Pseudobacteriovorax antillogorgiicola: one gene and its partners. The protein of the gene in region 3 interacts with the protein of the main gene of each other region in a pairwise test. Links are inferred from orthologs where the notes say so. Each region holds a gene or a part of one and is shown on either strand. Other genes may lie near its edges. The genes, in order: B9N89_RS26060, secG, secA, secB and B9N89_RS12405.

Region 1 (5,802 bases), on a different replicon or contig from region 3:
AGGCACCCTCGACGAAGTGCAGCTTCGGGATATCCGCGATCGCTACACTTACCTACAGGAGCTTGAGTCCAACAAACAAAAGTATCTCAAGGTTGTTGAGGAGCATTGCCAGAAGAAACCTGAGTTAAAGGCTCAGTTTCCTGCTCTGAAAGCAAAGTTTGAAGCATGCACCACAAAGCAAGAGCTGGAGGATCTTTATCTTCCATTCAAGCCCAAGCGTCGCACGCGAGCCATGGTTGCGAAGGAAAAAGGCCTTGAGCCCCTTCTCGAAAAAATCTTGGAGGCCTGCACTCAGATCTCAGACCTTAACGAGGTTGCCAAAGACTTTGTCACCCCTGCTGATGCCAATATCGAGCCAACCCTTAAGGTTGCAAGTGAGAAGGAAGCACTCACCGGTGCCGCTGATATCTACGCGGAGCGGATTTCTGAAACCGCTGAGATCAGAGCTATGGTTCGAAATATCAGCCAGGAATCTGGAACTCTGGTTTCTAAAAAAATAGAAGGTGCTGAAAAAGTCGAAAAGAAGGGCAAGAAATCCGACGCTTCGAAGTACGAAAACTACTTCGATTATAGCGAATCGATTAACACCGCCGCTAGCCATAGAGTTATGGCTGTTCGTCGTGGTGAAGCCGAAAAATTCTTAAAGGTCAATATTACAGTCGATACCGATCGGATCTTGGAAAGCCTAAAAGAAACCGTGATCACCAACCCTCAAACCACAGACGTTGTCCGTCATTGGTTTGAAAGCGTGATTGAAGATTCTCACAAGCGCCTTTTGAGCCCTTCTATCGAAGCGGAACTCCGCCTACAGCTGAAGCAAAGTGCCGAAGCTGAGGCAATTCGCGTGTTCTCAGAAAACTTAGAGAACCTGCTCTTACTGCCCCCCATCCCCAATAAAACTGTATTAGGTGTGGACCCCGGCCTTCGAACTGGATCAAAGTTTGCTGTAGTGGACGATACCGGTAAGTTACTGGACTCTGCGACCTTGCACTTCGAGCTTGGTGATAAAGAAGGCGCTAAGACACAGCGATCAAAAGCTGAAATTCTTCGGCTTATTAAAGACAATAACGTCGGCTGTGTTGCTATTGGTAACGGTACGGGAAGCCGTGAAATCAATCGCGTTATCACTAGTGTTATTAAAGACAACGAGCTAAAAGATGTTAAACGCCTTGTTGTGAACGAAGCCGGTGCCAGCGTCTACTCGACAATGGATATCGCTCGGGAAGAATTCCCTGACCTTGACCCAACGATTCGTAGCGCCATCAGCATCGCACGTCGTTTACAAGACCCTCTAGCAGAACTTGTAAAAATTGATCCACGCTCTATCGGAGTTGGTCAATACCAGCACGATGTCAACGTCACCAAACTGAAGTCGAGCCTCGAAGAAGTTGTCGAAAGTTGTGTGAACCGGGTTGGTGTTAACGTCAACACAGCCAGTTATAAACTATTAAGCTACGTTTCGGGTATTGGCCCAAGCCTTGCCAAGAACATCGTGACCACTCGTGATAAGCAAGGTAAGTTTTCATCCCGACATATCTTGAATGACATCACTGGCTTTGGCCCGAAGGCCTTCCAACAAGCTGCTGGTTTCTTGCGCGTTCCTGAATCCACTAGCCCTCTGGACAACTCATCAGTACACCCAGAGAGCTATGAAATCGTAGAGCAGATCGTCAACGACCAGAAAAAAGATCTAAAAGAAATTATCGGCAATCGCGCCCTCGTTGAAGCAATTCCTTTAGAGAAATACGTAACTGCCACAGTCGGGATGCCGACTCTTCAAGACATTACCGCGGAATTGATTAAGCCGGGCCGTGACCCTCGGGAAGATGGCGCACGCTTGATGTACTCCGATGATGTAACAGAGATCGAAGATCTTACCGAAGGCATGATTCTGCCGGGAACTGTCACGAATGTTACCAATTTTGGAGCCTTCGTTGACATTGGAGTTCACCAAGATGGTCTTGTGCATATCAGTGAGCTGTCTGACAAGTTCGTTGATGATCCATCTAAGGTTGTTAGCGTCGGCGACGTAGTTGAGGTTCGCGTGATCGATGTGGACACAGCACGGCGCCGTATTGGATTGAGTCGCAAGCTCCAAGGCGGCAACAAACAGCAGAGTTCTGAGCCTCGGGGTAAACTCTCGACACCATCCAAGCGCGGACCTATTCGTCCTCGCCAAGGCACGGGTCGTAATCAAAAAGGCAAAAGCAACCGCCGCTCTGAACCGCAGCGTGAGTACACGATGGAAGACTTGATGGCTAAGTTCAACCAAAGGAAGTAGCATGGCTGAATACCCTGTAAAACTAGGCGTAATCGGCGGCTCCGGAGTTTATGAGATGGAAGGGGTCGAGTTGGTCAAACAACACGACCTCGAGACTCCATTTGGCAAGCCATCCGATAAAATCATGGAAGTTCGTCTCGAAGGCAAAACAGCTTACTTCTTACCGAGGCACGGCAAGGGCCATCGCTTGACCCCAAGCGAAGTGAACTATCGTGCCAATGTCTATGCTTTAAAATCTCTTGGTGTCACTCACGTGTTAGCTGTCAGTGCAGTTGGTATCATGCAAGAGGATATCCATCCCGGAGACATGGTTGTACCTGATCAGATGTTCGACCGAACGAAGGGTCAACGGGAAGCCAGCTTCTTCGGTAACGGTGTGGTCGGTCACATAGAGTTCGCCGACCCCTTCGACCAGGAGATGCTTTCTTTGGTTGCTCAGGCGGCGAAAGCGAAAATGGGCGATAAAGTTCACACCGGTGGTGCTTATGTCTGCATCGAAGGCCCTCAGTTTTCAACACGAGCTGAGTCGCGACACTATCGCGAAACCTTAAAGCCTTCGGTGATTGGCATGACAGGTCTGCCTGAGGCTAAGCTCGTACGAGAAGCCGAGATGTGTTACGGTATGCTCGCCTTGGCCACGGACTATGACTGCTGGAAAGAAGGTGCTGATGATGTTTCTGTGGAAGCTATTCTAGCAATCCTTAAAGCCAACAGTGAAAATGCTAAAGCCATTGTAAGGCAGCTTATTAGCAAGCTTCCGGAAGTGTCTAGCTCACCGAACTTGGAAGCAGCCAAGTTTGCAATCATCACATCGCCAGATGCTATTCCAGCACAGCGCCGCGAAGAGCTTGCCTTGCTTTATGGTAAATATCTTGGCTAGGCCTATAGGAGAGCTGGTGGGGGAATCCCGATTCCCCGTCTATTATGAAGACACGGACCTTTCGGGGTTCGTGTACCACGCCAACTATCTGAAGTACTTCGAACGAGCCCGCGAGCAGATTATAGGCATATCTTTTCTAAAGTCTTTATGGGACCAAGGTGTTCACTTCGTCGTTTCAGAATGTCAGCTCAAGTATCGTTTTCCTGCCAAGCACGGTGATGAAATCATCGTCCGCACCCAAGTATCATATAGTCAGTCACCGGCACTCTATTGCCAGCAGATAGCCTATGTGAATACAGGAAAGCAGGAACAGACGGTCGTCGAGGGGCAGATAACCTTAGTCACTCTTAATGCAAAGCATAAACCCATTCGACTGCCTGAATCTGTAATTCAGGCGTTTCAAGCACATTGACCCAACTTGGGCACACAAGGAGGATTGATTATGGCAGAGAATCCTGTAGGAATTAAAGGCTTCGACTTTATCGAGTTTAGTACTCCCGAGCCTGAGAAAATGCATCAGCTCTTCCAGATCTTGGGCTTCTCACGCACCAAGCGCCACAAAGAAAAGAAGATTGATTACTATCGACAAAACGATATTCACTTCTTCCTTAACACCGAGCCCGATTCGTTTGCTGTAACGTTCACTGGTAATCATGGCCCTTGCGCCTGCTCAACTGGCTGGCGAGTTGAGAATGCTGAGAAGGCTCTTAAAGTAGCTGTGGAACGTGGCGCGAAAGCGGCAGAAAAAGTTGATCTCGAACTAGATGGTAAGCCCATCCCAGCAATTTATGGTGTTGGCGAGAGTTTGATCTACTTTGTGGAAACTCCTTGCAATGACGACGTCCTAGGAAAAATGGGCTTCGAAGATCTTGATCAGCCAGACATGGTTGAGTCAAAAGGCTTCCACTTGATAGACCATCTCACCAATAACGTTTTTGAAGGAGAGCTAGTTCCACTTGCTAACTTCTATAAAGACGTATTTGGCTTCGAAGAAGTTCGCTACTTCGATATCGAAGGTGAAGAGACTGGGCTGCTATCCTACGCACTTCGTTCTCCATGTGGAAGCTTCTGCATTCCCATCAACGAAGGCAAAGAGGAGAAATCTCAGATTAACGAGTATCTGAGAGAATACAAGGGTCAGGGCATCCAGCATATTGCATTACTAACACCCAATATCCTTAAAGCTATGGACTCAATCAAGCCAGGTGAGCTAAAAACTCTGGATATTGATGCTGAGTACTATGACGAAGTTTTCCAGCGACTTCCCAATGTGAAGGAAGATCATAAGAAGATTCGAGACTACAACCTTCTCGTCGATGGTGACAAGGAAGGCTACCTCATCCAAATCTTTACTGAGAATGTGATTGGCCCGATCTTCTTCGAGTTCATTCAACGCAACAACCACTACGGTTTTGGTGAGGGCAACTTTGGCGCTCTTTTCCGTGCCATCGAGCGGGATCAGAAGCGTCGAGGCGTTCTTTAATTCTGCCTCAGTGTAAGGCTAGCCATTAGGTAGCCCTATCACTAAAGGAAGCAAAACCTATCATAGGTTTTGCTTCCTTTAATACCTCTGGTGGGATTCCTTATTTACTCTCGCAACACAGAAATAGCCCTAATCGAGCAGGCTAATTTAGCCCTCAACAAACAAGAATAACCAGACTTTCGAATTTTTCTTCACTTCCTCTTAATCTCAATATCGATTCACCGATAGCCTCACGAAACGGAGGTAGGTAATGAAATACATTAAGGAAGATTTAGCGTTTTTCAAAAGTCTCATGAAAGATAGCTACTCGGATGTGATGTCCCAAGTGGTAGGCGAGCTTGATGAGTTCAGTGAAGTGCTTCGTTTACCCCCCTTAAGGATGATGAACTCAGTCCGGAAGTATGCAGGAGTTGACGTTCCTTTGGTCGATTCTATTATTCCTCGCCAAGCTCTATTCGCTGATGGTGATCGCATCTTAAAGGTCAAGAAGCCTGTTGACTTTAGCCGCGATGATGAGATGTGGGTCTACATCAATGGCGTCATGGTTGACATTAATATGTTAGCTATCCAGGGTCGCTGGCTCTCCAAGCTACTAGGTAAAGAGTTTCTACTTCTTCACAACCCAACTGACGGCTTGTTTCTCGACCTATTCGAATCATTTTTAGGTAGAAACGTGGGAATTGATGCTCTTCCCGTTCGTTGGATGAAGACCAGGCTGGAAAACCTCCTCGACCAATACCCCGATGCTAGGCTCAACATTGTTGCTCATTCTCAAGGCTGTATCATACTCGGTAAATGCCTACACCACATAGCTCAAGAGCGCCCTGACCAACTTGATCGGATTCATATTTTTACGTTCGCTAGCCCCAGCAAATCCATCCCCCAAGTTGCATTTGCAGAGCATTACGCAAACTCGCAGGACCTTGTCGCTCAACTGGGGGTCTTACACCCGGATGTACCCTACGAAGGTAAAATTTTTCAGAGGGCGGGACGCGGCCACTGGTTTAATACTCATTACCTCGCATCATTGATGAAGGGCGAGTTTGGTGACACGGAGCTATATCGAATTATGAGAAGAAAAAATAGACATTTACGCTGCGTATCATAGCCGAAAGCCCCCGATCCTGTGGGGCCACTCTCAAATTTACCTTCAATTTC
Region 2 (5,629 bases), 150 kb from region 3 along the record:
TGACGTTTTGGATGAGTTTTTGGTGCCCTAAATGACAGCCATCGAAGTTTCCGATACAAATTGTCGTGCCGCTTGCGAGAGATTCGTCGAGGGATGCAGCCTGGATATGATCAAAAACCTTCAAAAATGTCATCCTATCGTTCAGAGGTTTGTTTTCTTTGTGACTTTCCCTTAATGTATACTATCAGACTGGTATTCGTGGCGTATTAAAGGAAGCTAATTTTTTACCCTATTGCTTGATGGGAAGCAATGACTTAGGCCTTTCTTAGGCGCCACAGGCTTTAATACTGTTGAGTTCAAATCTGTCTTGGCAAAAGAGATAAGTACTTTGGATTGGGTCGAAAACTTAGAACTATCGACAATTGGACTGATCTCATTACTGGTTATCTTTACGTTTAGCCTAGTGATACAGTGGTTCATCAAACGCTCAAGTCGCAACGAAGGTGAGGCTAACAGCCTCGATCAGCAGTTCACGACCATTGGTTATGCTGTTGACGGCCAACCGAGCCACGACTTGAACCAGGGATATCTTCGCTCCATCTCAGAACAACGGCTAACCTTGGTCGTTCGTGGCCAGCACCACAAGGGAACCCTTCTTTCCATCGACTTAGAGCCTGTGCTAGGTTTCGACCGACGGCAGGTTCGGGGCAAGGTTATTAAATCGACCAAGTTTCATCGCGGCCAAGGCAGTTGGTTGTTAACGGTCGCTCTCGATCCTAAGGCAGTTTCTGGTGAAGCTTGATCATTGAGGGAAGCGAGGCTGTGTTGAAAATAAACGGGCAAACGAAACTACTTGGGGTTCTAGGTAACCCTATACAACATACCAAATCACCAGCTATCCATAATTACTCTGCCGAGCAGCTTGGAATCAACTGTTGCTATGTGCCTTTAGAGTTTCAAGGTGTTGACCTCAAGAGCTTGCTCGACAGCCTTTGGCACCTAGGCTTTGTTGGTCTGAATGTCACTGTTCCATTTAAGGAAACGGTTGCCGAGCTTTTTCCAAGCAGTGGGCTTACAAGTGTGAATACTCTATACCGTGGGGATAGTTGGTGGCAGGTTGCTTCCACGGACGGCAATGGTTTTATAAGCGCTGTAAATCGTCAGGTCGAAGCGAGTAGCTTCGATGCGTTTGTGATGTTAGGCAACGGGGGCGCGGCTTATGCAGTCCTCACTGAATGGCATCGCACCTTTCCTGAGATGCCTCTTGTGGTGCTCCGTCGGAATAGCAAAAAGGATAGGTTGTTTGAACAAGCCTTGGGTCGCAGGCTCAGGTTTGAAAGCTTTTCTGTAAAATCCCTTCAAGGGGTGCTCCAAAAATACCCCCGAGCTTTGTTGGTCCAAGGTTCTAGTGCGCCTCTTCATGGGGATGATTTGCAATCGCTTTGTCCGGCCATGGACATGCTCAAGGGAGCCTTTGTGGATATGCTCTATGGCGAAACTGTGAGTGCCCTGCTTCCTAAGGCACAACTGCTTGCAATTCCTGCAATGGATGGCTTAGGCATGCTTATCGGCCAAGCCTTGCTGTCTCAGCGATACTGGTGGCAGCAAAGTGCCGATTTTGACGAACTTGAAGACTTTCTTCGATCTAAGCTTTCTTAGGGAAAAAGTACAAATACTCTCCCACCATCCCTAGCGGGTCTCGAAAATAGACGCTGCGGCCGTCACTACGATCGTAAGGCCCCTTTAGTATCGATGCCCCCTTAGTCGCGACGTACTCTGCAAATTTATCGACTTCTTCGGGGCCAGCAGCGTAGAACCCGTAATGATCTAAAGTTTGCCATCCAGCTTTGTCTTGCCACTCTCGCTCTGCGCCATGTTCCGGCTTGCTAACAGCCATGGCTGGTGTCTTGGCTGCTAGAACGTCGTTGCCACACATAAAAAAGAAAAGCTCGCCTCGGTCTTCAATTAGCTTGAAACCAAGGGTTTCGAGAAACCACTCTTTTGCTAATTCGATGTCGGAAACGATGATGCCAAGGTGATTAAGGCCCTTTATAGAAAACCCTTTAGTCATAGTAGTCCTTTATGGTATAGCGGAGGATTACAAGTTACGAGGTGGGCATGGCCAAGCTAAAAGATCGAAATTATTTCAGCGAGTTATTTGCAGAGCAAGGGCTCTTGCTGATTGGTCACGTCCCTTTGGTGGGTGATGATAGGCACTTTTCACGGTTCGAGCAATGGCTTTCCCGTGGCCACCATGCGGGTATGAGCTTCATGGAGAATCATCGAGCGATTCGTCGCGATCCGAGGCTTTTGCAAGAAGGCTTGCAATCGAGCCTGGTCTTTGGTTTGAACTACTACCAGGGTGATCGGCTTCATTCCTCCAATACCCGGGTTGCACAGTATGCAAGATTTCAAGACTACCATAAACTGCTTAGGAAAAAGGCACAGAAGCTTCTGGGTCAGCTAAGCGAGTCTATACCCCAGCTTGAGGGTCGAGTGACGATCGATAGTGCGCCATTATTGGAGCGTGCGCTGGCAAGTCGTAGCCAATCTGGATTTATTGGCAAGAATACTTGTTTTATCCTGCCACGTGAGGGCAGTTTCTATTTGCTAGGAGAGTTGCACCTGAATCAGCAACTGTTTCCCTTTGATAAGCCCGCCGTTGTTGACCCACAGCAGAGATCAGAGGAGGGAGGCTGTGGAACCTGCAAGCGTTGCCAAGTTAACTGCCCCACTGGTGCTTTGGATGAGGACTACACCCTTGATGCAAAGCTTTGCCTGTCTTACTGGACTATCGAGCATCGCGGGCTTGTTCCAACCAAATTCTGGCCATGGTTTGCGAAGTATTGGTATGGCTGTGACATCTGTCAGCTGGCCTGCCCCTATAACCGAAAGGCTAGTATCAACATCCAGCTGCCTCTTAAGTCTCAGCTAGCTGATCTTGATCTTTTCCAGGTCGCTACCATGGATCAAGGATTCTACGAAGCAACTTTTGGGGGGTCACCGATGACCCGCGCAAAAAGAGTTGGATTGCAGCGTAATGCTCTTATTGCCTTATTTGTGACTCAGGATGAACGCTTAGATTCAGCAATCGGGATGATCGAGCGAGACAACGAACAGAATGGTGTGCTTCGAGATACGATTAAGCAGATTAGAGCTGAATTATCTTGTGATAGGTAACATAAAGTGTGGAGAAAATAAGAGATGCTGTGAATTGGATATAAATGGTGCGGGGGGCGGGACTTGAACCCGCACGGCTCGCGCCACTAGTCCCTCAAACTAGCGTGTCTACCAATTCCACCACCCTCGCATTAGGCTTGATATGTACTACTTCTGCTCTTCCTGAGGTGCTGCTTCCGGAGTCGTGCTTTCCTCAGCTCCCTGGTCAGCTGCTTGCTGCTCAAGACGCTCAGAAAGACCTGTTTTGCCAGAACTGCCTTGGATAACTGAAAGAGAGATACTCGTTACCATGAAGATCGCGGCAACGGCATAAGTGACTTTGCCAAGGAATGACTGAGCACCGGACGCGCCAAAAACTCCTTGAGAGTTTCCTCCGCCGAACGCAGCTCCTACGCCACCAGAGTTTCCACCCTGGATTATGATCACAAGGATCATGAAGAGTGCTGCTAGTACATGAATGACTGTTATTAGTGTTTCCATGCTGCTCACCAAAAAAGAAAGATGGTGGCTCCTCCCAGAATCGAACTGGGGACACGAGGATTTTCAATCCTCTGCTCTACCGACTGAGCTAAAGAGCCACTTCCCGATGGGAGTTAGATAACTAATGCTTTGGCCTTCTGAAGTCAATACCTGATTGCAAAAAAAAACTCATTTTATTGACTTGTAAGGTCTCAGTACGACAAAGTGTATTTCAACTTTCAAAGACGAACAACTCATATCGCAAAGAGGACTACAATGTCGCAACTTCAATTCGAACAGAATGGCGATAAACCAGTCATAATAGCTGGTCCATGCATGGCTGAATCTAAGGAGCTGGTAGACGAGGTTGCCAATCGCATGAAGGAACTAGCTGATGAATTAGACTTCGAATATGTCTTTAAGGCTAGCTTTGACAAGGCAAATCGCACGTCAATCACCAGCGATCGAGGCCCTGGCTGGCACCTAGCGCGCCCGTGGTTCGAAGGAATTCGCGACCGCCTTGGAGTTTCGGCGCTTACGGATATCCATGAAACACCTCAGGTTTCTGCTGTCGCGGAAGTCTGTGATGTGCTCCAAATCCCGGCTTTCCTTTGCAGGCAAACTGATTTGCTTGTGGCTGCAGTTGAAACAGGGAGAGCTGTCAACGTCAAGAAGGGGCAGTTTTTAGACCCCCAAAGTACCAATCATATTACGAAAAAGGTACGCGCTGTTTGCGAATCTCGGCACCTAAAGGAGAACTTGGCACTGACTGAACGGGGTAGCTCATTTGGCTATGGTAATTTGGTAGTGGACATGCGCGGCCTCAAGATCATGAGTGACACGGGAGCTGCCACAATTTTTGATGTAACCCATTCACTGCAGCTCCCGTCTACTGGTGGTAAGTCCGGCGAGGTTTCAGGGGGGCTGAGAGAGTTTGCTCCGGTCTTAGCGCGAGCCGCAGTAGCAACTGGATATCTGCAAGGCCTATTTATCGAGGTTCATCCAGAGCCAGCCAAGGCGAAGAGCGATGCAGCGACGCAACTATCGATTGAGCAAGCTAGCTCTCTCATAAGATCCTTACTCCCTCTATGGCACCAAGCTAAGGAACTCAAACGGGAAGATAATCGTTTCTCTTAGTATGTTATACTGAGGTGCGAACGCATTCCTTTTCATAATTTTTTATCAAGAGGGCAAGATGAACAAGTCGTGGTCGAAAATTGCATTGGTCGCAGTGCTGGTTGCGCTAGTCGTTGGATTCTTTTACTCAGGTGCCACTGAATATCTAACCCTTGATTATCTTAAATCACAGAAAGATAATTTTGCGGAGTTCTATGAAAACAATAGGGCGATGACGTTCGCTGCATATGCCGTAGGCTATATTTTAGTGACCTCTCTGTCGCTCCCAGGAGCCGCAATATTAACTCTAGCTGGAGGAGCCGTTTTTGGGGTGGCTTTGGGGACTGTGGTGGTTTCGTTTGCCAGCACGATCGGTGCAACCTGTGCTTTTCTAGTTTCCCGATATCTTTTGCAAGGGGCGGTTCAAGAAAAATTTGGTGATAAGCTGAAGAAAATTAATCAAGGGATCCAAGAGGAGGGGGCCTTTTACCTCTTTACTCTTAGATTGGTGCCGGCCTTTCCGTTTTTTGTGATCAACCTTGTGATGGGGATCACGCCTATTCGTACGGTAGTTTTCTTTTTTGTGTCACAGATCGGCATGCTCCCTGGTACTATTGTTTATGTAAATGCGGGAACACAGCTTGCGCAGATCGAAGCAGTTAGAGATATCCTATCAATTGAGTTGATTGGGTCTTTTGTGTTGCTTGGCGTCTTCCCGATTATCGCTAAGAAACTGGTGGGTCTCCTGAGGCCCAGACTCAGTAAGGAGTAGATCTTGGATCGTCGTTCTCAGCAGCGTTGTGATGTATGCCAGGGCCCAACGAAAGAAGTGGATGGCAAAATTGTCTGTCGAAACTCCCTGTGCTCGTTCAATCACGAAGACGTGCCGTGTCCACGTTGCCAGTCGAAGGGGCCCGATGCCATCGGATATGAT
Region 3 (6,021 bases):
AAAAATTCTTAGGATGATTCGACAAGCGGGTGCTCGAGAGATCCATATGCGGCTCGGTTCTCCACCGATTACGCACTCGTGTTACTTCGGTGTTGATACTCCGGAAAGAAGTCAGCTTCTAGCAGCCCAACGTGATGTTGAGGAAATGAGAGACTTTATCGGGGCTGACTCCCTAGGATTCCTTAGCATCGAAGGCTTGAAAGAAGCTTTAGGAGCGGCAAATAGTCATAACTACTGCTACGGTTGCTTTAATGGCGACTATCCTGAGGACACAGGCCGCGAAATCGAACCTCAGCCAACAGATGATCGAGGGCCTGGGCTTCGCTCAGGAATTTAGATCGTCATCAGGGGGGAACTCTCGGTCTAGGTAGGGAACCCCATACTCCATCAGTTTTAAGATGATTGACGCACGGGTGACGTGAAAGCCTGTTTCACGCCTGATGCGCTTGGCTACATCCTCAAGATATTGAAATTGCTTTTCAGTGATTCGCATGGAAACCATGCGAGACTTCGTTTCCCGCTTTTTCACAGTAGCCTCGTGAGATTATGCTATAGTATCGGAAAGATTAGAAAAATCATGAGAATTAGACGATAACTACCGAATATTAATTTATAAATTACAGGTGTGGCGAGCTTGGAAAAGCTGATCGAGAATGAGGATTATTACTTCGAAGATGGCTTGATGGTGTTAACAGAGGCCTATCTGAAAAAGCGAGGGTACTGCTGTGGCAACGGCTGTCGCCATTGCCCCTATGAAGGAGAGCCAGATGAAAGGCCCTCCAAGCCAAAATCTTAAGACTCAACCTCACGGCCGTCAGCTGCTTCATGCTGCAGGTCAAACACAGGGTTTAGTGCGGCTTCAGCTGCATTCATGATCTCAAGAACCTGCTCTTTGGAGAAGGCTGCTCTTTCAGCTGTTCCTTGGATCTCTAAGAACTTTCCACTCTGAGTCATGACGACATTCATATCTAGGTCAGCGGTACTATCTTCTTGGTAGTCGAGATCAACCAAAACTGCGCTATCACGAAGACCAACAGATACTGCAGCGACAGCATCTGTGAGCGGGTTCTGATTTAGTTTGCCAGATCGAAGAAGCTTATCCACGGCGATCTTCAGGGCCACGTAGGCACCAGTGATCGAAGCCGTTCTCGTGCCGCCATCTGCCTGTATGACATCACAATCCAGTGTAAACGTGAAATCAGGGCATTTGGTTAAATCAATGATGCCGCGTATTGAGCGACCAATAAGTCGTTGGATTTCCTGCGACCGACCTGATGGGGAAGGGCGCTCGCGCCTTGAACGAGTTTGCGTGGAGCCGGGAAGCATTGAGTACTCTGCAGTAAGCCAACCTTGAGCCGGTGTTGCATTGCGTAGAAATGAAGGGACTCCCTCGTCAACCGATGCCGTACAGATAACTTTTGTTTCGCCAAATTCGAGAAGTACGCTACCAGCAGCGTGTTTCGTGTAGTTTGGGACTATTCTGAGGGGGCGCATCTGGTCTGAAGACCGTCCGTCGTGTCGTAACATATAGATTCCTTACAAGTAAGAGGCGCAGTATAAAACGCAGATTGTTCTGTTTAACTAACCGAGCAGCTCTTGACAAGAACTAAGAAAATGATTCTACCAGGCTCTTGCTCGGTAAAAATCCAAGATACTAGCCAATAACGAAGTAAACAATAAGAGCGCAGATCGCGATTGTGATAATGCCAATCAAGCTCTGCTTCCAGAGTTTCTGCTGAAATAGTTCTTTTGAAAGTGTTGGTTCGTCTTCGGGAAGCACGGATTCTTCGGAAACATAGAGTTTCTTCTTGGGAGCGGTGTCTTCCATATTGATCTGAGCCCACTCTCCTCCACCAACACCTTGGGTGAGGGTAGGTTCATCGCCCCCAAAAGCAGTTTTTGCAAATCTTTGTGATGCGGGTGCAGCATTCGGGAACGCTGCATCAATGGCCTGATGAACCATGACCAAGGTACGTGAGACGATGATATCATGGTCCGTTGGGATAAATTCAAAAACCCGCTTCACCAGCTCCTCCCCGTGACATTCAGTGCTTATTATGACAAAAAAGCCAAGCTTTCGTAAGCTTGGCTTTTAATTTTCCATCTGTATGAGCTTGCCCCTAGGCGAGAGGTTCAGCTCCGGGGCGACCGTGACACTTCTTGAATTTTTTGCCAGAACCACAGGGACAAGGATCATTGCGCCCAATTTTATCCAGATCCCGCTTAAATGGTTGAGCTTTTGGCTCGGTCTCGACATGCCCTGAACGAGAGCCATGGTAGATCATGCCATCATCTTCTGCATTGCCACTTGGAGCAGGAGCCGCTTGTGCGGGGCCAGCTTCAGGGTGTGCGAAGTTCATTTGCGTTGTGTCGGGCTCTTCGACTTCCAAATCTTGCTCTGTGGCTAGCTCCGGTGGAGGCATCCGTACAAGTGCTAGAGTTGTCTCGTCTTCAATGCGGCCCATCATGCTTTCGAATAGATTGAAAGCCTCTTTTTTGTATTCTTGAAGTGGGTCTCGCTGTGCATAGCCACGCAAGCGAACATTGTCTTGCAATTGATCCATCGCCCGGAGATGATCTTTCCAAGTTTGGTCAAGAATTTGAAGATAAACAAAGGCTTCCACCTTTTTCATGATATCTTCGCTAACCTTGAGTTTCTTGTCATTGTAGTGCTTAAGGACGATTTCCTGTGTTGCATGAAGGAGAGCGTCCATACTTGCATCTTCGGCATCGATATTGAGATCTAAATCCATATGGAATTCGTTGCTGAGCTCTTCTTGAATGGCCTTCATATCATACGACGGCTGATTGGTAAGCTCAGGAGAGTACTTTGCGCATATACCCTCTGTGATTCCCTCGACGGAGTCTTTCATGAAGGATAAGTCAACCGTACCGTCCAAGATGTTACGGCGACGACCATAGACCACTTTTCTCTGCTGATTCATGACATCGTCGTACTCAAGGACGTGTTTTCGGCTGGAAAAGTTTTGCTCTTCCACACGTTTTTGAGCTTTTTCGATGGCTCTTGTAACCATGGGAGAAATAATCGCTTCCCCTTCCTTCATGCCGAGCCTGCTCATAATTGCTGACAGTCGGTCGGAGGCGAAGATTCTCATGAGATCGTCTTCGAGAGAAAGGAAGAACTTACTGCGACCAGGGTCACCTTGACGTCCAGAACGACCACGAAGCTGATTATCGATACGTCGCGACTCATGGCGTTCGGTACCGATAACAAAAAGTCCGCCTACCGCTGAAACCCCTTCACCGAGCTTAATGTCAGTACCTCGGCCGGCCATGTTTGTGGAGATTGTGACATTTCCCTTTTGGCCCGCGTTAGCAATGATTGACGCCTCACGGCCATGGTTTTTCGCGTTAAGGATCTCGTGGGGAATATTGCGTTGGCGTAGTAGCGACGCCAATAACTCTGATTTCTCAACCGATACGGTACCCACAAGGACCGGCTGGCCTTGCTTTTGAGCCTTAGCAATCTCGTCGGCGATCACATTGAACTTCTCCCGTGCTGTGCGGTAGATCTCATCTTGATCATCCTGACGAGCGATGGGTTTGTTCGTGGGGATGACAACAACGTCAAGCTCATAGATTTTCTTAAATTCAACCGCCTCAGTATCAGCAGTACCAGTCATACCAGCGAGGCTACTGTAGAGTCGGAAATAGTTTTGAAAGGTAATCGAAGCGAGAACTTGGGTCTCGTTTTCAACGGGTAAATGCTCTTTGGCTTCCAGTGCACCATGAAGGCCATCAGAGTAACGTCGACCAGGCATCAATCGTCCGGTGAACTCATCAACGATGATGACTTTATTATCACGGACAACATAATCAACGTCCTTCTTAAAGACTACATGGGCCTTCAGAGCTTGCTGAACGTGGTGGAGGTACTCAATGTTAGATGGATCGTAAAGATTTTCAACCCGCAGCCTTTTCTCAAGCTTGCTGATGCCATCTTCTGTTAGAGAAACGTTCCGCGACTTTTCGTCGACTATATAGTCGCTATCCTTTTGCAAGCCAGGAATTGTCGCATTGACCGTTGCATAGATTTCGGTGTTGGTTTCTGCAGGGCCAGAGATGATGAGAGGCGTTCGCGCCTCGTCGATAAGGATGGAGTCAACCTCATCGACGATACAGAAGTTGTGATCTCGCTGCACATAGCGGCCGAGATCGGTTTTCATATTATCTCTGAGGTAGTCAAAACCGAATTCGTTATTGGTCCCGTAGGTAATATCTGAGTGATAGGCTTCGCGACGTTGCTCATCATTGAGTCCATGAACGATCAGGCCCGTAGTCATTCCAAGGAAGCCGTAAAGCTGGCCCATTTCTTCTGATTGAGTCGAAGCCAGGTAGTCATTGACGGTCACCACGTGGGCGCCTTTGCCTGACAAGGCATGTAAATACACAGGAAGGGTTGCTGTGAGGGTTTTACCTTCACCAGTTTTCATCTCAGCGATACGTCCTTCGAACAGCGCGATACCACCAACCATCTGAACATCAAAGTGGCGCATGCCAAGGGTTCTCTTCGAAGCCTCGCGGACTGTGGCGAAAGCTTCTGGTAAGATATCGTACTGAGTTGCCCCTTTAGCCAGTTTGTCTTTGAACTCTTGGGTCTTTTGCCGTAGCTCGTCGTCGCTCAGCTTCTCCAAACTTGATTCTAGTTTGTTAATGTCGTCGACGATCATACGATATCGCTTGAGTTCCCGATCGTTTTTAGTCCCAAAGATTTTCTTGGCCAGATTTAACATGCTTGTCTCGTTTTATTTATGATGCTCTTCTTGTATGTTGTTTAGACTCACTAAAACGCTGGTAAGTATACTTGCTGCGTGGCGAGAAAAAAAACCCAAAATCCACATTTACTAACAATGTGACTATAGGTCGAGAACCATTAAAGAACTTTAAGGGTTATTGACGGTGTGGCAGGTCAAAATATAGACTTATTGGATATCCAGGATGAATTTCTTGGGGTCTGAGTATCTGCCATTGACCAGAATCTCGTAGTGGAGGTGAGGTCCAGTGGATCTTCCAGTCATTCCAACGGTGGCGATTTGGTCGCCTCTCTTGACTTTTTGACCGGGTTGAACCATATTCTGCGCATTGTGACCAAAGCGGGATACAACCCCGTAGCCATGTGCAATCATGATAAAGTTGCCAAAGCCTGCCTTGGCCCCACTGAAGATCACAACTCCATCTGCAGGGGCGTAGATGGGAGTTCCCATGGGGGCGGCGACATCAATACCTTTATGCATCGTCTTTTGTCCGGTGAAAGGCGAAATCCTAGGGCCGAAGCCAGAGGTGATCCAGCCATCAACTGGTGTGGCCGACGGAATCGATGATAGGAGGCTGCGTTGCTGGCTAAGCGTCGACAAAAGCTTTTGCATCTCAAGAGCATTGCGATTGGCACGATTACCAATGCTTTGGACCCGATCGAAGACGGAGCGAAACACAAGTTTGTCCATATCGATCCCCAGGGGTAAATTCTTCTGGGCCGTGTTTTCGGTCATATTCTTTTCGGCATAGCGAAACTCTTCGGGGGTGAGAGGGCCAATGCCCGTTTTGCGAGAGAACTTCTTAACCTTGAGCTGGGTAAGATCACCTAGTTTCTCACTATAGTCCTGAACTCTCTGGAGTGAGTTTTTTACCTCATCTAGATTGCTCATAAGAAGACGGGCCTCGCCTTTGAGTCCCTGATTTTCAGCAAGTATTTTTTTGTAAGAGGTCCTGATCGAACGCAGTTCGATATAATCGAATACTAAATAGCCCAAAAGACTGGTTAGAAATAGGGACCCAACAGCCAAGGAACGTAAGGCAAACTTGGGGATCTTCAGTTGCTTGGTTTGGCTCGCATTTTCAGGGATAATTAGTATTGTCAAACGCTTCATTGCGTAGGCTCACTCCATTATTCGATTTCGACCACGAGGGCAGTAATATTATCCTCCCCTCCGCGCTCATTTGCCAGCCTTACCATACTATTGACAGAGTTTAAGCCGTTTCGACTGACAGCATTCGATAGCT
Region 4 (5,552 bases), on a different replicon or contig from region 3:
TGTTTCATGATGGCATCGCTGTTATCATCATCGACCATCATGGCTACGTGAATTCGCTCGATATCGAGTTGAAACGTGATCCGTTTAATTCGAAAGTTCAAAGGCCCGTAAGTACGGTATTGAGAAACGATATAAACCTGCTCGACGCTGGCACCCACATGAAAGGGACTGTTTTCGCGATAGGGTGGTGTGATCGCCAGACCTTGGGAGGAAACGTCATCGATGGGTGACTCTAGTGATTCATCCTCACGTGAGTAGCGCAGCGTCCAAGGTTCGTTTGTAATTTTGATCCGTACAGAATGTCGAGCATCCTTGCTCATGCAAACCTTCCAAACTAAAAAATCCTGAATTAACTTTCGGCGAAATCGCTGAAATTGTTTGAGTTTGCTCCTGACAAGTATTTAAAGGGCTGTTATAGTTGACAAAAAATAGCCGCAAGGGGTGAGGGCAAGCATTCTGCTAACCCCAGGCGAGGTGGTAAGGTGTGATTTTCAAAAGGTGTTGAACGATGATAAACGATTATAGGTGGATGATTGCTAGCCTTATCATCTGGCAGCTTTGTCTGAATGCTTGTAGTTCCAACCAGGAAATCGAGCGTGAACCCTTTCGCCAGCATTTCTTTTCTGGTGATGTTCGGGTCTGGGCTCTCGATAGCAGCCCCTACCAAGATAAACTCGAAGACTGTGTTTATCGCAACGAGCCTGATAAGGCTTGCTCCTATCTCACACTTCCACCTCTTGGACAAGAAGAAGTACTTGATCGCACGGCTATTGAAGCTCGGGTGGTGGCTTCGGACCCTTGGTTGCGGGCGCAATTTGTGTCATTCATGGATCGTGTGCCTGAGAGCCTTTGGCCCCTATTTGCGCCAGTCACGGCAATTGTCTTAAGTCGCAATCTGAGTCATTCTTTTTTTTGGGCCCTCAATGGAGTGCTCTACCTTGATGCTAATTTGTTCTGGCAGGAGCTTGAGGAAAGCTATCAGGTGCCAGTAAAGTCCCGCCTACACAACGGTTTTGCCGGGTATTCCTATTACCTCGAAGTTGTCAGAACTCCGGAAATTTCAGGAGATCTACCTCGCACTGAAGACGAGATTTGGCCTAATTTTGCCTCTGAATTATTTCATCAATTGGCTCATGCCAATGACTTTATGGGCACGGATATGAGTGCAGCCTATGCTGGGATCACCCCCTATCAGTTAGCGGTCAATCGCATGGATCAGCGCTTACACGATGGCCTAGGCATCACTCTAAATGCTCCGACGCTGACCGCGTTGGCTCGGAATATTGTCTACCAGGAATATAGTAGTCTCCTGCTTGGTGTTGACGTCGAGACTGTTGAAAGCCTTTGGCAGGAAAGTGAGGCGACACATTTTTTGTCGTTTCTCAGTCCCGAAGAAGATTTCGCCTACCTCGTGCAGTCTTTGATCTTGGATCAATATCTTGATGTCGAGGAGCAAATCTACCTGGTTCCTAAGGGCCAGGAGTTGGATGAAAACGGGTTAGTGGGTATAGCTTGGGGGGCAAGTCGTTGGGTTCGCAACGAAGATGTTTTTCGACGGGCACAAATAGCACTTAGCTCGATATTAGGCGATGATAGTCAAGGTGATGGCATTCCTAGTCAGGAAGCCGAGATTTTTTCAAAGGATACCCGGGTTCCTGCGATTCGGCCATAAGCTCTTAAAACCCGATACCCATCACACCAAAGTAAAAGGCCAGCCCCTGGTGAGAGGGGCGTATGTGTCTAAGGTCGAATGAATTGAACCAGCAGGTTCGGGTAGCGGGGATTTGCATCAGCATCTATCACAGTGAAGTCTGCGAGTCTCAGCCCTTGGGTGTGCTCGATCTGAAAAAGCTTCTTCTTTGAAGTCTTTGGCTGGATGGTTCCCCATTCAACCGAACCAAAGCGGCTAAATGTTGATAGATCAAATTCAAAGAGCCCGACCGCAAAACGATCGTTATTTTGTACCTCGATAAGCAAGTCCTTACTACCTGGCTTGGGCAGAAAAACATTGACGAGAATGTGGCTGCCACTAAAGCTATTGGCATTAGCCTTGCTGTATATCGTACGAGGCCGGATTTCTGTTTTCACTCCATCGATGGCTGAGGCGATGGGAGCAAAGCTGACTAAAAAAGATAAGTACAGAATTAACTTGGACATTTTTGTGCTCCTACAGACGTTGGTCAAATCCTCCCATAGGGTACATCGGTATTTTTACTAGGTGACTTGAGGAAAAAATCGGACGGGTCTAAGGCCCTAGGACGGCAAAGAATTTTGGAGGGGTGTCAGAGTTAATTCAGAGAGCAAGATCCCGAAGGATCTTGGCATTGGCTATTTGTTGTTTTGGTTTTTCGACTGGTCATACAACGCGTCGAAATTGATTGGTGCAAGCACTAGTGGAGGGAAGCTCCCCTTCAGACACATGCTGTCAACAGCCTCTCGGGCGTATGGGAAAAGAACATTCATGCAGAAAGTTCCTAGAACGCGATTCAATTGCTCGCCTTCAAGGCCCTTTATCATGAAGATCCCAGCCTGCTCAACTTCGACGATGAATGCAGTTTGCTCGCCAACTTTTACAGTGGCTGTTAGCTCAAGCACCGACTCATAAAGATCACCTTCAACCTTACGGTTCTGGTTGCGAATATCTAGATTCACCTGTGGTTCCCACTTTGTCTTAAAGCTTGCCACGGGATCTGGGGATTCAAAGCTAAGGTCTTTCAAGTAGATGCGTTGTAGCGCCACTTGTACTTGGTTTTGGTTCGACATACAGACTCCTGATAGTTATTTTTGGCCACCATAGGGGCCGATCCAGGGACTGTAGTTCAAAATCTGATGATTCACTAGAACTTTTTGGGTCTGTAGCATGCCCACCAAGGAATTAATCCGTATTTCAAGAAACTATTCGGGGGACGTTACGCTAAGTTTATGAAATCCTCACTTTGAGCCACTGCCTCGGCATGGACCCTTTGCTGGGGGTTGCCACCAACGGTTGAGGTGGTCAATTTGTAGACTTTATATCTTTCGGATTTAACAATTCTTAAAGACTGTAAAAAAAGACCTTTTTTCCTAACCCGTCATCGTTTATGACAATTCATTCGGCCGAGTGTCATCCGAACTCACCTTGAATATGTTAAAATTACACGTGTTTTGGGTGCCGCTTGATTTTGTGAGTACTTCGAGTTGTTAGTGATGGCGGTTGTGTTCTCAAACATCATTTCTGAATAGGAAAGGCGCATGATGCTACAATCCTCACGAGCCGCATGGTTTCGGCTCAAATCCAGTTTCTTCTTGTTGACCCTGCTCGTTTGGGATGGCCTTAGTTTAGCGGCGGGCGGGGGAGGGGCCAGCGACCAAAATTTTCCACTGCCATTGGATAGCTACGCTGACAAAGACCTCGACCTTTTTGGAAAGTTAGCCTTTCGCATTGAACAGGACCCTTTCAACCTCGTTGCTCTCGTGATTTTCCTTTGTGCGATCACACACACCTTCTTCGCTGGAAAAATTGCCCATTATGCTCACGTGGTTCAGGAGCGCCATATCAAGCGCCGGATCGAATCTGGCAATGCAGGAATGGGCGCAGATGATGTGTCATTTCTCGGGAAACTTCTCCACTTTTTAGGTGAGGTTGAAGCCATCTTTGGAATTTGGGTTCTCGCCTTAATGGGAGCCATTGCCGCATCGAAAGGCTGGGGAACTGTTGTCTATTACGTGAATTCAAAGGTTGTTTATATCGAGCCGATGTTTGTTGTGGTGATCATGACCATTGCTGCAACGCGACCCATACTCAACTTTTCCGAAGCTCTTCTGCGTTCCTTTGCAAAACTTGGCAAGGAGTCGGTAGCAGCTTGGTGGTTATCCATACTAACCTTAGCCCCTATTCTTGGTTCATTCATCACAGAGCCCGCTGCCATGACAATCGCTGCGATGTTGCTCTCAAAACAGTTCTATCGCTTAAAGCCGAACGATACGTTTAAATATGCGACACTGGGCTTATTGTTCGTCAATATTTCTGTTGGTGGGACATTGACAAACTTTGCAGCACCACCGGTCTTAATGGTCGCTGCACCCTGGGATTGGTCGACTGGCTATATGCTTACCAACTTCGGTTGGAAGGCAGTACTTGGTATTGTCATCGCGAATGCCGTCTACTTCTTAATTTTTAAAGGGCATTTCAAGCAACTTGAAGAGTACAAGGAAAGTCATCGGCAATCCGAGGTTGAGGTTACAGCCAGTGACGACAGCAAAAACGTGCCTTTTTGGGTCACCGGAGTTCACATCTTGTTCTTGGTTTGGACTGTCATCAATGCTCACTATCCTGTACTTTTCATCGGCGGGTTCTTGTTCTTCCTTGGCTTCAAAGATATGACTCCTCAACATCAGAATCGCCTCGAACTCAAGACAGCTATCCTCGTTGGCTTTTTCCTAGCTGGTTTGGTGAATCATGGTGGTGTTCAGGGCTGGTGGATTGCGCCAGTGTTATCAAGCTTGGGAGAAACACCTTTGATGTTGGCTGCTACAACACTTACAGCATTCAATGATAACGCTGCCATCACATATCTAGCTACTCTAGTGCCAGATTTTACCGAAGGACTTAAGTATGCGGTTGTTGCAGGTGCTGTGACGGGTGGTGGTCTTACTGTTATTGCCAATGCTCCTAACCCTGCTGGTCAATCGATTCTATCTAAGTTCTTCACCAATAAGAGCGTGAATCCCTTGAACCTGCTCCTAGGGGCTATCATTCCAACGATCATTCTCGGGACTGTGTTCATGATCTTTTAGATTACGAGCAATTCAGGAGGAGGGGCTAAGGTTTTCTTAGGGCCCCTTCTTGTATCTCATGCCTGCCTTCACTTTCGTTCGTCTAGCCATATGATCTTGTCATCGTTGCAATGACAGCCAGGGCCTTTAAAATACTCAACGCAAGCCTCCATGACACCTTTACGGTCCTTACAAACATCTTCGCACTCCGCCCATAGTTTAGCCGTCACGGGAGTGGCGCAGGAGTTGACAAGTAGGTAGACACTCACCAAAATGAGTCGTTTCATATATGCTCCTTCAATTCAACGTATCTTCCCTTAGGGACTGCCGTTATAATATAGCAGAAAATCAGTGCATGGGTGGGGAGCCCCAATTCAATTTGTAGGATTGGTTACATGTCGAGGTTGACTTTGTTTTCTGTTTTTCTGGCGATGCCTCTCCTGGCAATATCCAGTTCGTTGCTGGCCTCGTCGAGCTTGTTTCCCATCCAAAGTCGTTTCCCATTAATTTTTGCCTCGTCCTCATGGCGGCTCAGCGCGGAGTCAGTGGAGGGGGTTTATCAGGAAGAAGAGGTGCAAGATAGCGGAGCGAGCATTGGAGAGTTTCGCGCTGTAGCCGATGGTGGAATCATTGATTTTGCTAGCTATAGCTCCATAAACTTCTTGAGGTTAGGCTTTGGGATGACCAGAGAAGTGCTCCAAGCTGACAATGAAACCACTGTGTTCTTTGGCGATCGTGAGGTCGTCTCCGAAGTTTACACCAGGCGGGAGCTCTATGCCCTCAGCCCTTACGTTGGA
Region 5 (5,767 bases), on a different replicon or contig from region 3:
TACAAGACTCAGAGACCGGGACTCGGTACCCACCCGCTGTGGAATCTGCTGCACAGTGACTGACTCTGGTAGAATGTCATCAAATACCTGTGTGATCGATTGCTCAAGATGCTCTTCCGCACGCTGATCCAAATTGAGACATCTCAAAAAGTTTTGACCTTCAAATACGCTGCCCGGCAAGAGCTCGTGACAGGCCTTGGTAAAGCCAGGAAGAATCTTAAAGTCGCGATCAATACCCAGAAAGCCTGATTCTACATTTGAGAGGATCTTATTGATTTCTTCAGTTCGCTCTTGGACTAGTTTTTCTAGCCCTTCGTTCAAACCTCGCACCTCTTTTTCAGCTTTTTCGGCCCGATCGAAGGCTTCATTGAAATTGGACGCGATCGCAGCTGACTGAAAGAAAATAAAGAAGAACATTCCAAAATAAATCACGTGAGTAGAATCGAGCAAGCCTTGCGCGACCATAACATCGTTGATTGCAGTCAGAAAAAGCATGGCAAAACCAACGGTGAACGTGCGAGCACCGCTCACCCTATGGACAACTGCTCGAACCATGGCCGCTAAGATCAACACGCCGAATAGCAATATGAGAACCTGATAGAAAGGCAGCAATGGTTGATAGATAGCGTAGGGAGTCAATAGAATTAATACGGCCCAAGATGCGGTTAAGCTGCTACCAGCCAGGGCATAGCGACGACGAAAGAACTTTGGATAGAGTTCGTTCATGAAGAGTAATAATCCTGTACTCGAAACAGCAAACCCGAGGTATTCGACTTTTGATTCCAACCAGATGGGAACATCCACAAAGCTTGCAAACAGATCCCCCTGCCCCATGACAATCAAGCGGCCGCCAATCCCAAAGCCAAATACTGCAAAATACAGAGGTGAAATCCGGGTTTTTCGAATCGCCCATAGATAAATATGGTAAAAAAGCATGATAAAAATGGAACCGAAGACCAACCCATCGGTGATTCCTTGGCGCTTACTTTCAGCAACCAAGCCCGGTCCAATAAGAAATTCCCCTCGAATATTAGAAACCGTTCGATGAAAGTTTGATATTTGCAGGACAAAGACATTGCGCCCTTGGTCTAGGTACACCGATTTGGCAATTATCCGACGCTGCCCTCGCTCATCATCAGCATTGTCTGCTACGACTCCAGTACGAACGACCTCACGGCCATTGATCCACAGGCGTGAGGCTGAAGTCACACGATCCATCCATAGTTCTGTAGTTTGAGCCCGAGGACTTTCGACAACCAGAACATAAGTTGCAAACCCTTCTGTAGTGAACTGGTCGCTAGTATTCCAATCCTGAGTCGGGTCCCACCGGAGATTGGTGTTCAAAAGTTCTGACTCATTCTCTGGACCGAGAAGCTTCTGCCAGTGGAACAGCCACTCACCTCTGAGACTTAGGGCTTTCTGCTCAGAGTCTGGCAAAACGCATGCATGCTCAGTCACACACGAGCGATATGATTCAGCCTTGCCTCGGGTCGGACAAAGCAATATCCCTAATATGAATCCAAGCAATCGCAGTTTCACAGATCCGTATCTCCTTTGTCAGGAGCATCGGCAAAATGAATGGAGTCCTGAGAAATCACCTCACGGCACCTTCCAATCATTATAATATCAATAACTTACAACCCATTCCAAGGAGCGACATACTGGGGGAAACCCATTGCTCAGACGAGCATCACCCCAATTCCGGCCACAGCAACGACAGTCCATACCGTCTTGCGAAGGCTCACTGGCTCCTTCAGAACCACAGCTGAAACTGGAATGATCCAGATTGGAAAGGTCGACGTTAAGGCCGAGCTGATACCAGCCTTTGCGTACTTCGCACCAAGAGACATAAGCAGAAGACCAAGAAACGTTCCCATGAACGACACTCCACTTAGGGTTATAGCTCCCCGCGGGTTGGCCTTAAGAAATCGTAGCAAGGATCTCAGCTGCCCCTTATAGCCGGTCACTGCTAGTAGGATGAGAAGAGATGGCAAGATCCGAAGGGTCGTTCCCAAGATCACGTCAGTACCCTGAAGGTAGTGGCGGATGATCACCACCGCCGACGATTGCCCCAATGCTGCGACCCCAGCGAAAAACAGACCTTCTACAAGCTGGCGCTTGCTTAGGGTGAAATGGCTGCGACTTGAGCGATGGGATAGGATTAGGAAGACAGCAATGACGGTGATCGCCATGCCAAGCATTTCCCAAAAAGTAAGAGACTCTTGGAGAAAGGTAAAGGCTAGAATGGCCGTTAAAGGCGGAACTGCGCATTGACTAACGGAAGTGTTTTGGGCTCCCAGTCGGCTCAAGGCTGCGAACAAGGCGGTATCTCCAAGGGTCAAACCGACAAAGCCCGATAGAAAAAATGCCAGATACACTTCTGGAGCCTCAGGCCACGGAGGATTGATAATCAAAACCCCGAGGCATAAGAAGAGGCTAGCGATCACGTGTTTGAAGAGGTTGAGCTGATCGGGCCTTAGTTGTTTTGAGTAGGCTGTGAAGAAGGTCATCGATACGGCCCATATCATCGCCGAAAGAAGCGATGCCGCCTCGCCAAGGTAGGGAATTGATTCCATTTAAAGACTCCACCATAATGGTTTAGGGATCATCCATTGCGACCAATGGAAAGCTTGGCCTCTGCTATACCAAGATCAAAGGCGAAAGTATAGCCTCGTTTTGTCAGCTAAAGCACGGATATAACAATGAAACTTCATCTTGTTGATGGCACGTTCGAACTGTTCAAAGCCTACTTTTCCTACCCTTCCACAATCACCAGTTCAGGGGTGGAGGTGGGAGCCGTTCGCGGCTTCCTGAGAAGTATGTTCTCGCTTCTTAAGCAAGACGGTGTAACACATATTGCCGCTGCATTTGATCACACCATCGAATCCTTTCGCAACGACCTCTTCATTGGCTATAAAACGGGTGAAGGTTTGGAAGCCGAACTAGCAAATCAGTTTCCATTGGTGGAAGATGCCTCGCAAGCCCTAGGTATTGTCACCTGGCCAATGATTGAATTCGAAGCCGATGATGCATTAGCAAGCGCAGCTTACAAGTGGAAAAAGCTTAAATCACTTGAGCAAATCGTAATTTGCTCGCCAGACAAAGATCTCTGCCAGATGGTAGAAGGTAACAGAGTCATCACTTGGGATCGCATTCGTAAAACAAATCTCGATGAAGGTGCTGTCACAGAGAAATTCGGAATTCCCCCCAAATCGATTCCCGATTATCTCGCTTTGGTGGGAGATAGCGCGGATGGTATCCCCGGAGTTCCTCGTTGGGGCGCTAAGTCTACGGCACAGATTCTTCAGGTATTCGGTTGTATTGAGAATATCCCCTTTGACCTAGAGCACTGGCCCAAGGTTCGTGGCGGCAAGAGTCTACTAGCTCAACTACTGGATCATCAGGACGAAGTCAAACTATACAAGACTCTAGCCACCCTGCGTCGGGACGTTCCTATTGCTGAAACGTTTGCTCAGCTTCGCTGGCAAGGCTGTGATATTAAGGCACTGAAAAAGCTTTGCAAAAGAATTGAGGATCCTGCATTTCTGCAATCTGTGGAAACTTGGCAAAAGCAGTCACAGAAATGATCCTCAATCTAGCAACACGCAACCACTCTATTGAAGCAAAGCACCAATAGAGCAACCCGACATCACCACCACCACTCAGCTTGGAAACCATAGGTTAATGCTTCATTATCCTTGTTCTGAAAGCCAAGAGTTCCACCGATACTATCTGCGGAGTCATCGTCCCAAGAGGCTGCTGTCACAAAGTAGCGAAGAGAAGGCCGTGCCCAGTAGCCTTTACCATTGACTGCTTCTAAAGCTAGGGTTGCCTTTGTTAGTTGTTGATCTTTTTGAATCTTCTCGTCATTACTTGACACAATGTTATCGCTGATCGCAACGAAACCAAGATCGAGAGTCGTTTTCCATGTTTTGCTTAAATAATAAGATGGTCGAACACCAACCATGATCAGGCTGCGATTCGCTGCTTCTTTACCTGAAGTTAGCGTGTAGCCGCCAAAATCGTCTCCCTGATAAATGATCGAAGCAGCAAGATCATAGCCTTCGAAACCCTGAACATATTGATTTGCGATACGATAGCTATTGGACTCTTCGACTACCTTTTTTGTGATGTCATCTTCTTTTTGAACTACAGCCCCAGTATTGGCAAAGTTAAAAAAGCCGTTCGCATCTCCAGTTTTAGCGCCATAAATACCACGACCATACTGGGCATATATCTTATTGAATCCTTCCTTTAAATTCATGGTATAGATGCTGGTAAGTGATTGACCATTGAGGCCCTCGTATAGTTTTTCACCAGTACTACTATCATGAGCCGAGTGCTGGCCATGGATCAAGATGAATTCCAAGGGGCCGCTGGCGTATCGTGCATCAAGGGTGGTTTCAATCGGAGGATTGGCGGTCTTGTCGCCAATTGTAATGTCCCCATCTCCCCGATACTGGACGAGGGCTAAGTGGAGGCTATCGTCACCGATTTTTATATTTTCAATTCCTGCACCGCGCCCGCCAGTATTGGCAACAATAAAGAAGTCATGCATATGAATATCGTAGCGTCGATAAAACCTTTTACCCATCCAAAGGTCTGCTTCAAATGGCAAAAGGTTCCCGCCAATGATGTAAGCCTCGCGCAAGGCCACCACTAGGTCTTCATCATTGGTAGCCTCCCAAGTATCAAAAAGATCTGATGCAAGGGCTAAGGTAAAGACCGACTTGAACCACGGCTCTGCCACAGTTTCCGAGCTGGGCTTTATCCAATTGACAAGACTTAATTCCGCATAAAGACCACCACACTCGTTACCCAATCGAAAGGGTTTCCCCCAAGTGTTATCGAGAGCAAAGCAACTTTGGCTGGTGCCTCGCTCCGACCACCCTCCTCCAACACGAGCATAGCCGTGATACTCAAAGAGTTCGCTTCCGTAAACTTGTACAGTCGATAAGGCACTGCAAGCAACAATAAGCAATTTTGTAATAAACCTCAAATTAGCCTCCCGATTAAAGATTGAAAACCTCACGAGCTGGGGAATCTAGGATTATTACGAACATTGGTAAAGAGATTGTTGCGGAGATAAATTTTTTTTACTTTTAGAAAGACACTAGAAATTTCAATCAGTCAAATTCTACTTCTATAGAATCTTAGAACCGATTAGCTCTTTAAGAGTGAGCACAGGACGGGAAAATTTCACTTGAATCCCCAGTAGAGAAAGGTTCTGGATCAGACGATGCCAGAAGCCCTTTTTCTTCCCTTCAAACTGAGCAATCAAATCATAAACGTAAACCTTGGCCAACTTATAAACGGCTTGTTCGTCTAGCTGGCTAGCTTGAAACCGAGGACCAAGAATTTCTGCTGCAGCCCGCATCTCAATCCGGGGCTGACTGTGATCAAACCATTGATTACGGTGAAGGATATCGTTTGCAACTTTTTCATAGGCTTTTTTGGGCTGCCCTGGCCTAATTTTGGTGCCCAATAGCTTATTAACCATCATCATCATGCGCTCGACCTCGATCAGCTTTTCACTGCTATAATGAACCACTTCATTTTTGTGGTGGTCTCTCGCTAGGAATGTGAGGTCCATCGCCATATCGATCAAGTCATTGATGGGCACCATAGGAATTTTAAGGTCTTTTGGGATACCGAAACGAATGGCTTTCTTGCCTTGCTTGGTTCCATAAAGTGCAGCCTCAATCAGGTCGTATAACGGCGTCTTTTGATTTCCATACCATCCCGTACGAGCATGGCCAAGTATGGC

What was found.
Region 1: the proteins of secA (region 3) and B9N89_RS26060 interact in binary tests that used the Escherichia coli proteins (3 or more experiments, as listed by UniProt). The link is inferred for Pseudobacteriovorax antillogorgiicola from one-to-one orthologs.
Region 2: the proteins of secA (region 3) and secG interact in binary tests that used the Escherichia coli proteins (3 or more experiments, as listed by UniProt). The link is inferred for Pseudobacteriovorax antillogorgiicola from one-to-one orthologs.
Region 4: the proteins of secA (region 3) and secB interact in binary tests that used the Escherichia coli proteins (3 or more experiments, as listed by UniProt). The link is inferred for Pseudobacteriovorax antillogorgiicola from one-to-one orthologs.
Region 5: the proteins of secA (region 3) and B9N89_RS12405 interact in binary tests that used the Escherichia coli proteins (3 or more experiments, as listed by UniProt). The link is inferred for Pseudobacteriovorax antillogorgiicola from one-to-one orthologs.

The regions. Positions count from the first base shown.
Region 1 is NZ_FWZT01000026.1:78,632-84,433, forward strand. Bases 1,886-4,863 are described here. They hold B9N89_RS26060 (acyl-CoA thioesterase), read left to right. Parts: upstream 1,886-3,153; coding sequence 3,154-3,573; downstream 3,574-4,863. Other genes in these bases: B9N89_RS26050 (Tex family protein), read left to right, coding at 1,886-2,281; mtnP (S-methyl-5'-thioadenosine phosphorylase), read left to right, coding at 2,283-3,161; hppD (4-hydroxyphenylpyruvate dioxygenase), read left to right, coding at 3,604-4,644. Outside these bases: more of B9N89_RS26050, read left to right, coding at 1-1,885; B9N89_RS26070 (alpha/beta hydrolase family protein), read left to right, coding at 4,895-5,752.
Region 2 is NZ_FWZT01000001.1:232,353-237,981, reverse strand. The notes cover bases 1,935-4,739. They hold secG (preprotein translocase subunit SecG), read right to left. Parts: upstream 3,601-4,739; coding sequence 3,268-3,600; downstream 1,935-3,267. Other genes in these bases: kdsA (3-deoxy-8-phosphooctulonate synthase), read left to right, coding at 3,856-4,716; queG (tRNA epoxyqueuosine(34) reductase QueG), read left to right, coding at 2,059-3,120; B9N89_RS01220 (VOC family protein), read right to left, coding at 1,935-2,011. Outside these bases: B9N89_RS01235 (bifunctional riboflavin kinase/FAD synthetase), read right to left, coding at 1-124; B9N89_RS01230 (hypothetical protein), read left to right, coding at 329-742; B9N89_RS01225 (shikimate dehydrogenase family protein), read left to right, coding at 763-1,599; more of B9N89_RS01220, read right to left, coding at 1,586-1,934; B9N89_RS01190 (TVP38/TMEM64 family protein), read left to right, coding at 4,775-5,467; B9N89_RS01185 (hypothetical protein), read left to right, coding at 5,471-5,629. UniProt on the Escherichia coli protein: Subunit of the protein translocation channel SecYEG. Overexpression of some hybrid proteins has been thought to jam the protein secretion apparatus resulting in cell death; while this may be true it also results in FtsH-mediated degradation of SecY.
Region 3 is NZ_FWZT01000001.1:383,110-389,130, reverse strand. What follows is about bases 1,921-5,117. They hold secA (preprotein translocase subunit SecA), read right to left. Parts: upstream 4,755-5,117; coding sequence 2,121-4,754; downstream 1,921-2,120. Other genes in these bases: B9N89_RS01935 (M23 family metallopeptidase), read right to left, coding at 4,944-5,117; B9N89_RS01945 (hypothetical protein), read right to left, coding at 1,921-2,026. Outside these bases: purF (amidophosphoribosyltransferase), read left to right, coding at 1-337; B9N89_RS01955 (hypothetical protein), read right to left, coding at 326-529; B9N89_RS31180 (C1orf53 family protein), read left to right, coding at 635-796; rph (ribonuclease PH), read right to left, coding at 793-1,527; more of B9N89_RS01945, read right to left, coding at 1,655-1,920; more of B9N89_RS01935, read right to left, coding at 5,118-5,888; B9N89_RS01930 (Stp1/IreP family PP2C-type Ser/Thr phosphatase), read right to left, coding at 5,906-6,021. UniProt on the Escherichia coli protein: Required for protein export, interacts with the SecYEG preprotein conducting channel.
Region 4 is NZ_FWZT01000022.1:142,292-147,843, reverse strand. The notes cover bases 1,047-3,774. They hold secB (protein-export chaperone SecB), read right to left. Parts: upstream 2,764-3,774; coding sequence 2,329-2,763; downstream 1,047-2,328. Other genes in these bases: B9N89_RS24080 (putative Na+/H+ antiporter), read left to right, coding at 3,232-3,774; B9N89_RS24090 (hypothetical protein), read right to left, coding at 1,741-2,157; B9N89_RS24095 (hypothetical protein), read left to right, coding at 1,047-1,672. Also shown: B9N89_RS24100 (phosphotransferase), read right to left, coding at 1-320; more of B9N89_RS24095, read left to right, coding at 509-1,046; more of B9N89_RS24080, read left to right, coding at 3,775-4,776; B9N89_RS24075 (hypothetical protein), read right to left, coding at 4,845-5,042; B9N89_RS24070 (hypothetical protein), read left to right, coding at 5,151-5,552. UniProt on the Escherichia coli protein: One of the proteins required for the normal export of some preproteins out of the cell cytoplasm. It is a molecular chaperone that binds to a subset of precursor proteins, maintaining them in a translocation-competent state.
Region 5 is NZ_FWZT01000008.1:126,735-132,501, reverse strand. Bases 2,825-5,767 are described here. They hold B9N89_RS12405 (carbohydrate porin), read right to left. Parts: upstream 5,000-5,767; coding sequence 3,650-4,999; downstream 2,825-3,649. Other genes in these bases: B9N89_RS12400 (NAD-dependent epimerase/dehydratase family protein), read right to left, coding at 5,144-5,767; B9N89_RS12410 (5'-3' exonuclease), read left to right, coding at 2,825-3,587. Also shown: B9N89_RS12420 (7TM diverse intracellular signaling domain-containing protein), read right to left, coding at 1-1,539; B9N89_RS12415 (DMT family transporter), read right to left, coding at 1,680-2,576; more of B9N89_RS12410, read left to right, coding at 2,703-2,824.